Regions from separate parts of the Marinomonas algae genome, predicted to be linked through region 2. Evidence: predicted binding sites of a transcription regulator. Region 2 holds the regulator's gene; each other region holds the start of a gene.
The links. The regulator FliA, encoded in region 2, starts transcription of late flagellar genes. The targets are predictions, from matches to a motif close to CTAAAGTTNNNNNNNNNNCNGCCGATA.
Positions count from the first base shown of each region.

Region 1: a site for FliA is predicted at 1,327-1,353, ahead of flgM (flagellar biosynthesis anti-sigma factor FlgM). Genes of this name have one in related genera too.
Region 3: a site for FliA is predicted at 1,012-1,038, ahead of ACMUMQ_RS03090 (flagellin N-terminal helical domain-containing protein). Genes of this name have one in related genera too.

Region 1 is NZ_JBLIXK010000001.1:672,748-675,020, reverse strand. Features, by position in the region: tRNA gene ACMUMQ_RS03180 (tRNA-Arg) at 252-326, opposite strand; gene ACMUMQ_RS03175 (flagellar protein FlgN) at 459-938, opposite strand; gene flgM (flagellar biosynthesis anti-sigma factor FlgM) at 974-1,288, opposite strand; gene flgA (flagellar basal body P-ring formation chaperone FlgA) at 1,403-2,095, opposite strand; gene ACMUMQ_RS03160 (chemotaxis protein CheV) at 2,236-2,273, shown strand, end outside.
Region 2 is NZ_JBLIXK010000001.1:548,661-550,933, reverse strand. Features, by position in the region: gene flhF (flagellar biosynthesis GTPase FlhF) at 1-742, shown strand, start outside; gene ACMUMQ_RS02585 (RNA polymerase sigma factor FliA) at 856-1,593, shown strand; gene ACMUMQ_RS02580 (chemotaxis response regulator CheY) at 1,649-2,029, shown strand; gene ACMUMQ_RS02575 (protein phosphatase CheZ) at 2,039-2,273, shown strand, end outside.
Region 3 is NZ_JBLIXK010000001.1:656,373-658,645, forward strand. Features, by position in the region: gene ACMUMQ_RS03090 (flagellin N-terminal helical domain-containing protein) at 46-930, opposite strand; gene ACMUMQ_RS03095 (HD-GYP domain-containing protein) at 1,399-2,273, opposite strand, start outside.

The DNA.
Region 1 (2,273 bases), 120 kb from region 2:
GGTGTAGCCGTTCAAATAATCAGTAATTTGAATTTGGCTTTATATATGAAAAATAGAATATATGAAATTTCACATATATTATTTGTTTGGTCAATGCTTTTTCATTAGGTGGGTTAAATGAACCCGATAGACTGATAACTATAAACCTTAGATGTGTCAGTTTTTTTGCTGTGGTTGATTTGAAAGATAGGTAAATGAAAGCTCAGAGAAATTTTTGATAACGCAAAGAGGGGATTTTATTTGGAAGAGGATGGTGTCCCTGGCAGGAATCGAACCTGCAACTAACCCTTAGGAGGGGTCTATTATATCCATTTAACTACAGAGACACTTCGCGAGTGACTATACCACTTTTCGTTTTTAGGTTAAACCTAACGATTGCTAATCAATTGTTTATAAAGAGAATTTGTAGTTCTGAAGGAGTAGTGAGCAAAGGTACAGTTAGGTTTAGCTAAGGTAGTTTAGGCCCTGCCTAGTGTTTGTTTGCTGCTGATTGGTCGAGTTGAACCACGAGCCGTATACACTTTGTTTTTTCCGTTATGGCCTTGCAGAAGCTCAAATAAATGTTTATTGCGTTTTTGCAGTGTATTTAGAATGCGAGAGTTGGTGTTGTTTTTTGTCTTGCAGGTTCTAAGTAGGCTTTCACATTCCCTCATGAGTAGACGAACGTCATCCATAGAGCTGTCTTGTTGGTCTAGCCAGTTCTTAAATTCTTCTTCGGTTGGTTTTTTTCTATCTAGGACGTCGAACTTAATGAGCATGTTAACTCTTTTCTCATTAAGTTGGTTCATTTCATCAAGCAGGGCTTGCTTTTGCTCGGATAGGTCTATGATTACTTGGCTGTCTGAGGCGCTATAAGCAATGCGCTCTTCATCAAGAAGCACAGAGAGCTTTTCGAGAGTCTCTTTGCTTCTGATGAATATGGATGCAATTGGAATCATAAGTTAAACCGTTCAAAACCTAAGTGATTAACAGTTTAGAAAAGAGAATCCATAGAAGCCATATTATTCGCTAGCTGCTGGCTATTTATTTTGTATTCGCCTGCAGAAATGGCTTTTTTGATTTGTTCTACTTTATCCATATCGATATCAGGTAAGTTACCGATCTTAGATTGCTGGCTTTGTAACGTTTGTGCTGTGCCACTTAATTTGACTGTGTCATCAGCTAACGTTCCGCCACTTTTTACTGCGCTCTGTCTTTCAGTCGCGCTACCAGTCACATCATCCTTCTGCGAACGTTCGCTTTTAGTGATGGTGCCTTGGTTTGATAGACCTGTTAAATGTATTGCCATTGGGTTTTTCCGCCCTTTTATAATTTGCCTGTCTATATTGTCGGCTATGCCTCTAAAAACTTTAGTGGCAATCAACAATAAAAGAGAATTAATTGTATGCCAACGAGTCTATGTTCAATAGTTTACAAGAACCTCACTGCTAGTTACAACTTTGGCGTATATAATTCGTTCAGAACTGGTGTTTTTTACGCGTATTTGTTGTCCTTTTATACCGTTTTCTAAAGCAACTCCGTTCATCCTGACTATAATGTTTCCATTGCTTGCTGTAATAAGCACTAGGTCGCCTTTTTTTACTAAGGTCGGTTGGTTGATTAAATTGTCTGTTATATAGGTGTTGATACGTAAGTTGCGTGAGGCAATCAGGCCATAAGGTGGATTCTTTGCGGTAAAAACTTGGCCTCTTAATGTTGATATATCAACATCGCCAACACCGGTGTTAGCTCTGTTTATTTCTTGTCCTCGATTGATGGGGGAAATCGTTTTGATTGCTGGGATAGTAATGGATTGAGTGACTGGTACATAAGACTTCCATACAGGCGAATCGCAGCTAACTTCATAAGTCGTGCGCTTGTTGGCCTCAGGTCTTTGATTTGTAACTGTAATGGTGCCTGCTTCACAGTCAGGTAAATAGTTTAATGCTGCTAGGTTATTTAAAGAAATCGTAACGTCGGCTTCTGGGTATATTTCTAGTAATCGAGGTATCTCTACTTGGTTTATGTAGTGATTAATTTGGTTTTCTATAGATTCAGCAAATATTAAACTTGCTTGGAAACAAAAGAAGGCTATTGTTAGCCTTATGATTCGCATGATTAGCTCTCTTTGTTTATTATTACGTTAGAAATAAGATAGTTAGTAAAATCTGATAAATCACTTTATCATTGGATGATGTAACTTAACAATTATGAGGTGATACCTCAGTATGATGTTTGCACATTTTGGAGGCGTTTATGGCTGGAGTTTTGGATACTGTTAATCAACGTACGCA
Region 2 (2,273 bases):
TGTTTCTAGGTTAATAGATGATATTGATTTAAAAGGTCGAGAAGATGATTGGAACCGCTTGCTTGCGAATTTAGCAGACTATATTCCTGTACGTTCCAACTCTAGTGAGCTTCGAGGTTGTATTGCCTTTATGGGACCAACAGGTGTGGGTAAAACCACCTCTATTGGTAAAATTGCAGCCCAGCATGTTTTAAAGCATGGTTCTGATGGTGTTGTTTTAATAACAACGGATACTTATCGAATCGCTGCCCATGAGCAATTAAAAACATTTGGTCGTATTTTAAATGTTCCTGTTGAAGTGGTGAGTGAATATTCAGACTTAAATGACGTCTTGGCGAAATATGCGGATTATCCGTTAGTGCTTGTTGATACGGCGGGTATGAATCCGAGAGATTCTAATCTTGAGCGCCAGCTTCTAATGATGAAGCGTGCACGCCAGAATTTGAAGAAGCTTCTAGTTTTGCCTTGTACTAGTCAAAGGCAAGTATTAAAAACAGTCGTTGAAATATATTCTCAAGTTCAACTAGATGGCTGTGTTTTAAGTAAGTTGGATGAGTCAGCTTCTCTTGGAGAAGCGATTAGTGTGGTAATCGAAGAAAGTTTGCCTGTTGTTTATATTGCCGACGGTCAACGTATCCCTGATGATATTGAGCCGGCTCGTGCGCATAATTTAATTAGTCGAGCGGTTTATACAGCTGAACATTATAGTCAGCTATATGGCTCATTAAAATATGGCGGGTAGAAAGGTATGGTAGTTAGTAAAAATATGTTATTACTGAAAGCGCTGCGTCAAACAATGTAGTACAGTTAGTTGACGCAACTAACTTAAATAGTAAAGGTTGCCTAGAATATTTTATGCAGACCAAGAATGGATATAACACATACTCAAAGAAAGCGACGCTCTCAATTGATGCGATTGTTGAGCAGTATGGGTATTTAGTAAAGAAAATAGCTTACCATTTGTTGGCTCGTCTGCCTGATAGTGTTGATGTCGATGATTTGACTCAAGCAGGTATGATGGGGTTGATAGAAGCCTACAAACGCTTTGAGTCAACAAAAGGGGCCAGCTTTGAAACCTACGCAGGTATTCGCATTCGTGGTTCTATGATGGACGAAGTTCGGAAGTCCGATTGGGCCCCTCGTTCTGTTCGTAGAAATGGTAGAGCTGTTACCAACGCTATTAAAGAATTAGAAGCAACTCTTGGGCGCGAAGCTGGTGATACAGAAGTCGCTGCACATATGGGAATAGGGATTGACGAATATCATGAGATGATTCAGTCCTCCATGTCGACCCAATTGTTTAGTTATGAAGAAATGCTGGATTCTGACACGAATAATCTGGAAAGCTCAGAATCCGAATTTGAAAACTCTCCTTATTCACTTGTTGAAGAAGATGGTTTTCAAGATGAATTAGCAAGAGAGATCGAAAATCTTCCAGAAAGAGAAAAATTAGTATTATCTTTATACTACAATGAAGAACTGAATTTAAAAGAAATTGGCGCTGTACTAGGCGTCAGTGAATCAAGAGTTAGTCAAATACATAGCCAAGCGGCTATGAGGTTGCGAGCTCGACTAAGTAATTGGCGAGATTAAATTATGAGTTGTGGAATATTACCTTTGGGGTGTGGAGGTTGCATTGGATAAAAACATGAAAATCCTGATTGTTGATGACTTCTCGACAATGAGACGAATCATTAAAAACTTATTACGGGATTTAGGATTTACCAATACAGTTGAAGCAGATGATGGAACAACAGCACTGCCGATACTTCAAGCTGGGTCTATTGATTTCCTAGTGACGGACTGGAATATGCCAGGTATGACAGGGATTGAATTGCTCCGAGCTGTGAGAGCAGATGAAAAACTGAAAACGATTCCTGTTTTGATGGTAACAGCTGAAGCCAAACGTGACCAAATTATTGCGGCTGCTCAAGCTGGCGTAAATGGTTATGTTGTGAAGCCTTTTACTGCCGTCGCTTTGAAAGAAAAAATTGAGAAAATATTTGAACGAATAGACGCTGCGAAATAGGAATTTTGGATGTCAAATGAATTGGGGTCTGGACTAGTGGAATTTGAAAGCCTAGTTAAAGATGGTGCTATAGAGCTTCAAAAACATATCGAAGTCGGAGACTTTGGTGGTGCAATCAAAATAATCCAAGAGTTAAGTGAAGCTCGACATAATAGCTTTTATAACGAAGTGGGTTTTTTGACGCGAAGTCTTCATGATGCCATTCGCGATTTTCAAGTTGATTCAATGGATTTGGTGTCAGGGG
Region 3 (2,273 bases), 110 kb from region 2:
CTAGTGCTGCTTTACATCATCCAGTTTTATTTAATTATTTATCAATTAATTCCCTAAAAGAGATAATGCTGTCTGTGGACGCTGATTTGCCTGAGACAGAACGGTACTACTCGCCTGTTGCAAAATTTGCGTACTTGTTAGATTTGCAGTCTCCGCTGCAAAGTCAGCATCTCGCACTCGTGCACGAGCGGCAGAAACGTTCTCAGCAATGTTACTCAAGTTAGTAATGGTTGAACTGAAACGGTTTTGTATCGCACCTAGCTCTGCTCGCTTATAGTCCACCGCTGCAATCATAGAGTCGATAATCGCGATCATACTTTGCGCGTTTACTATCGTTGATACAGATGCTGTCGTTTCACTGACTTGTGCAGAAGCCTGATTCGATAACCCGGACATGGTGAAACCATTATTGGCTTGGTAATCAATCGAGTTATTCGGCCCACCAAACTCCATCGTGAAGCTGATTGTTTGGTTTGCATCTGCACCAACCTGGAATATCCCTTGGTAAGTACCGTCAAGCAAGTTAGCGCCACCGAATGTTGTTGTATCAGCGATTCGGTTAATCTCTTTAGATAGCTGCGCCATCTCTTGCTGTAGTGCCACACGGTCTTTGTCTGAGTTAGACCCGTTTGCCGCCTGAATAGACAAGGTACGCATACGTTGTAGCATGTTAGTTGTTTCGTCCAAGGCCCCCTCTGCAGTTTGCGCTAGAGAGATACCATCGTTTGCATTTCGTACAGATTGGTTCAAACCATTAATCTGTGAGGTCAAACGATCGGAAATTTGAAGACCCGCAGCATCATCTGCTGCACTGTTAATTCGACGACCAGAAGACAAACGTTGAAAGGATGTATCAAGGTCTCGACTGGAGTTATCCAACATACGCTGAGCGTTCAGCGAGGACACATTAGTATTTACGTATAAAGCCATTTTTTCTCTCCTAAAAATATTTTATTATCGAGACAACCTTTTGATTTAATTATATATTTGGTTTTTGTCTCTTATTAAAGTTATCGACACCTTAGCGTTGACCTTTAATATTTTTTTGATTTTTTTCATATTTTAAAACTTTCTAAAACATAAAAAAGCGTCACTCAAAGTTATCGTGCAAGGGGTCAATAACTTTAAAAATAAAGGCAAAAAAAAGCGTAAATAGACGAAAAAAATCAAAATGTGAAAAAAGCTAAGAAAAAACACATAGAACACTAAAGTTTTCAGAAAAACGGCCTCAATAATCAGCACAAAAAGCAGGCAAACTGATCAAAAATGAGACCCTATAGAATAGAAATTACAGAAAAGAAAAACGCAAAAAACAGGTTTTACACAAAAAATAAGAAATGAACGGTGAACGGTGAACGGTGAACGGTGAACGGTGAACGGTGAACGGTGAACGGTGAATTATGAGATATGATCGATAAATTGCAACTTCAGAGACTGAGGGTCAACTTCTTTCTCTATCACCACCTCCGTTCTCAAGTTAGCAGACTTATTCAATTCAATATCTGAAGGCTCAATAAAGGACTTATTCGTCAGACTATAAACTTGGCGTACTAAAGAAGGCTGAAAAGCTTTATTTAATGTCAGAACAAAACCAACTCGCCCATTTGATAAGGCAACACAAGAACCCACTGGCACATTGCCTATATGCTTCAGGAACACACTTAACAACTCTTTATCAAATGCCAAGCCTGATTCATCGCGCATTTTCCTCCAAGCCTTAATCGGCCCCATAGACGGTTTATGAGGTTGCTCAGAAGTCATGGCATCATAAGCATCAACAATGGCGGCAATCTTTCCATAGACGGAGATTTCTTTATCCTGCTTACCTTCAGGGTAGCCAGAACCATCCACTTTCTCATGGTGGTCATACAACATTTGGTAAACCGCTTTTGGAATACCTTCACACTTTTGCAAGATCTGCTCACCAAACTGTATGTGTTTGCGAAACAAATCAAACTCCCCAGAGGTCATCTTTGTCGTTTTAGACATCATTGCGCTAGGCAAACGGAAACGCCCTAAATCAAACAATAAGGCACCAAGGCAAATCACTTCCATATAAGCATTGGAAAGCTTTAAAGCCTTTGCAAAGTGAATTCCAAGAACAGCCATCCCCATAGCATGCTGCTCTAAATAAGTAGAAGCATCTTTGATATGGCGAATGGCCATTAAGGAAAAGTTATTGCGTGTATGAGATTCAATCAGACGACGACAGAACTTCATCAGCTCAAGTATCTCTAATTGCTCGCCTCGCTTGAAAAGCTCAACCTGTGCTG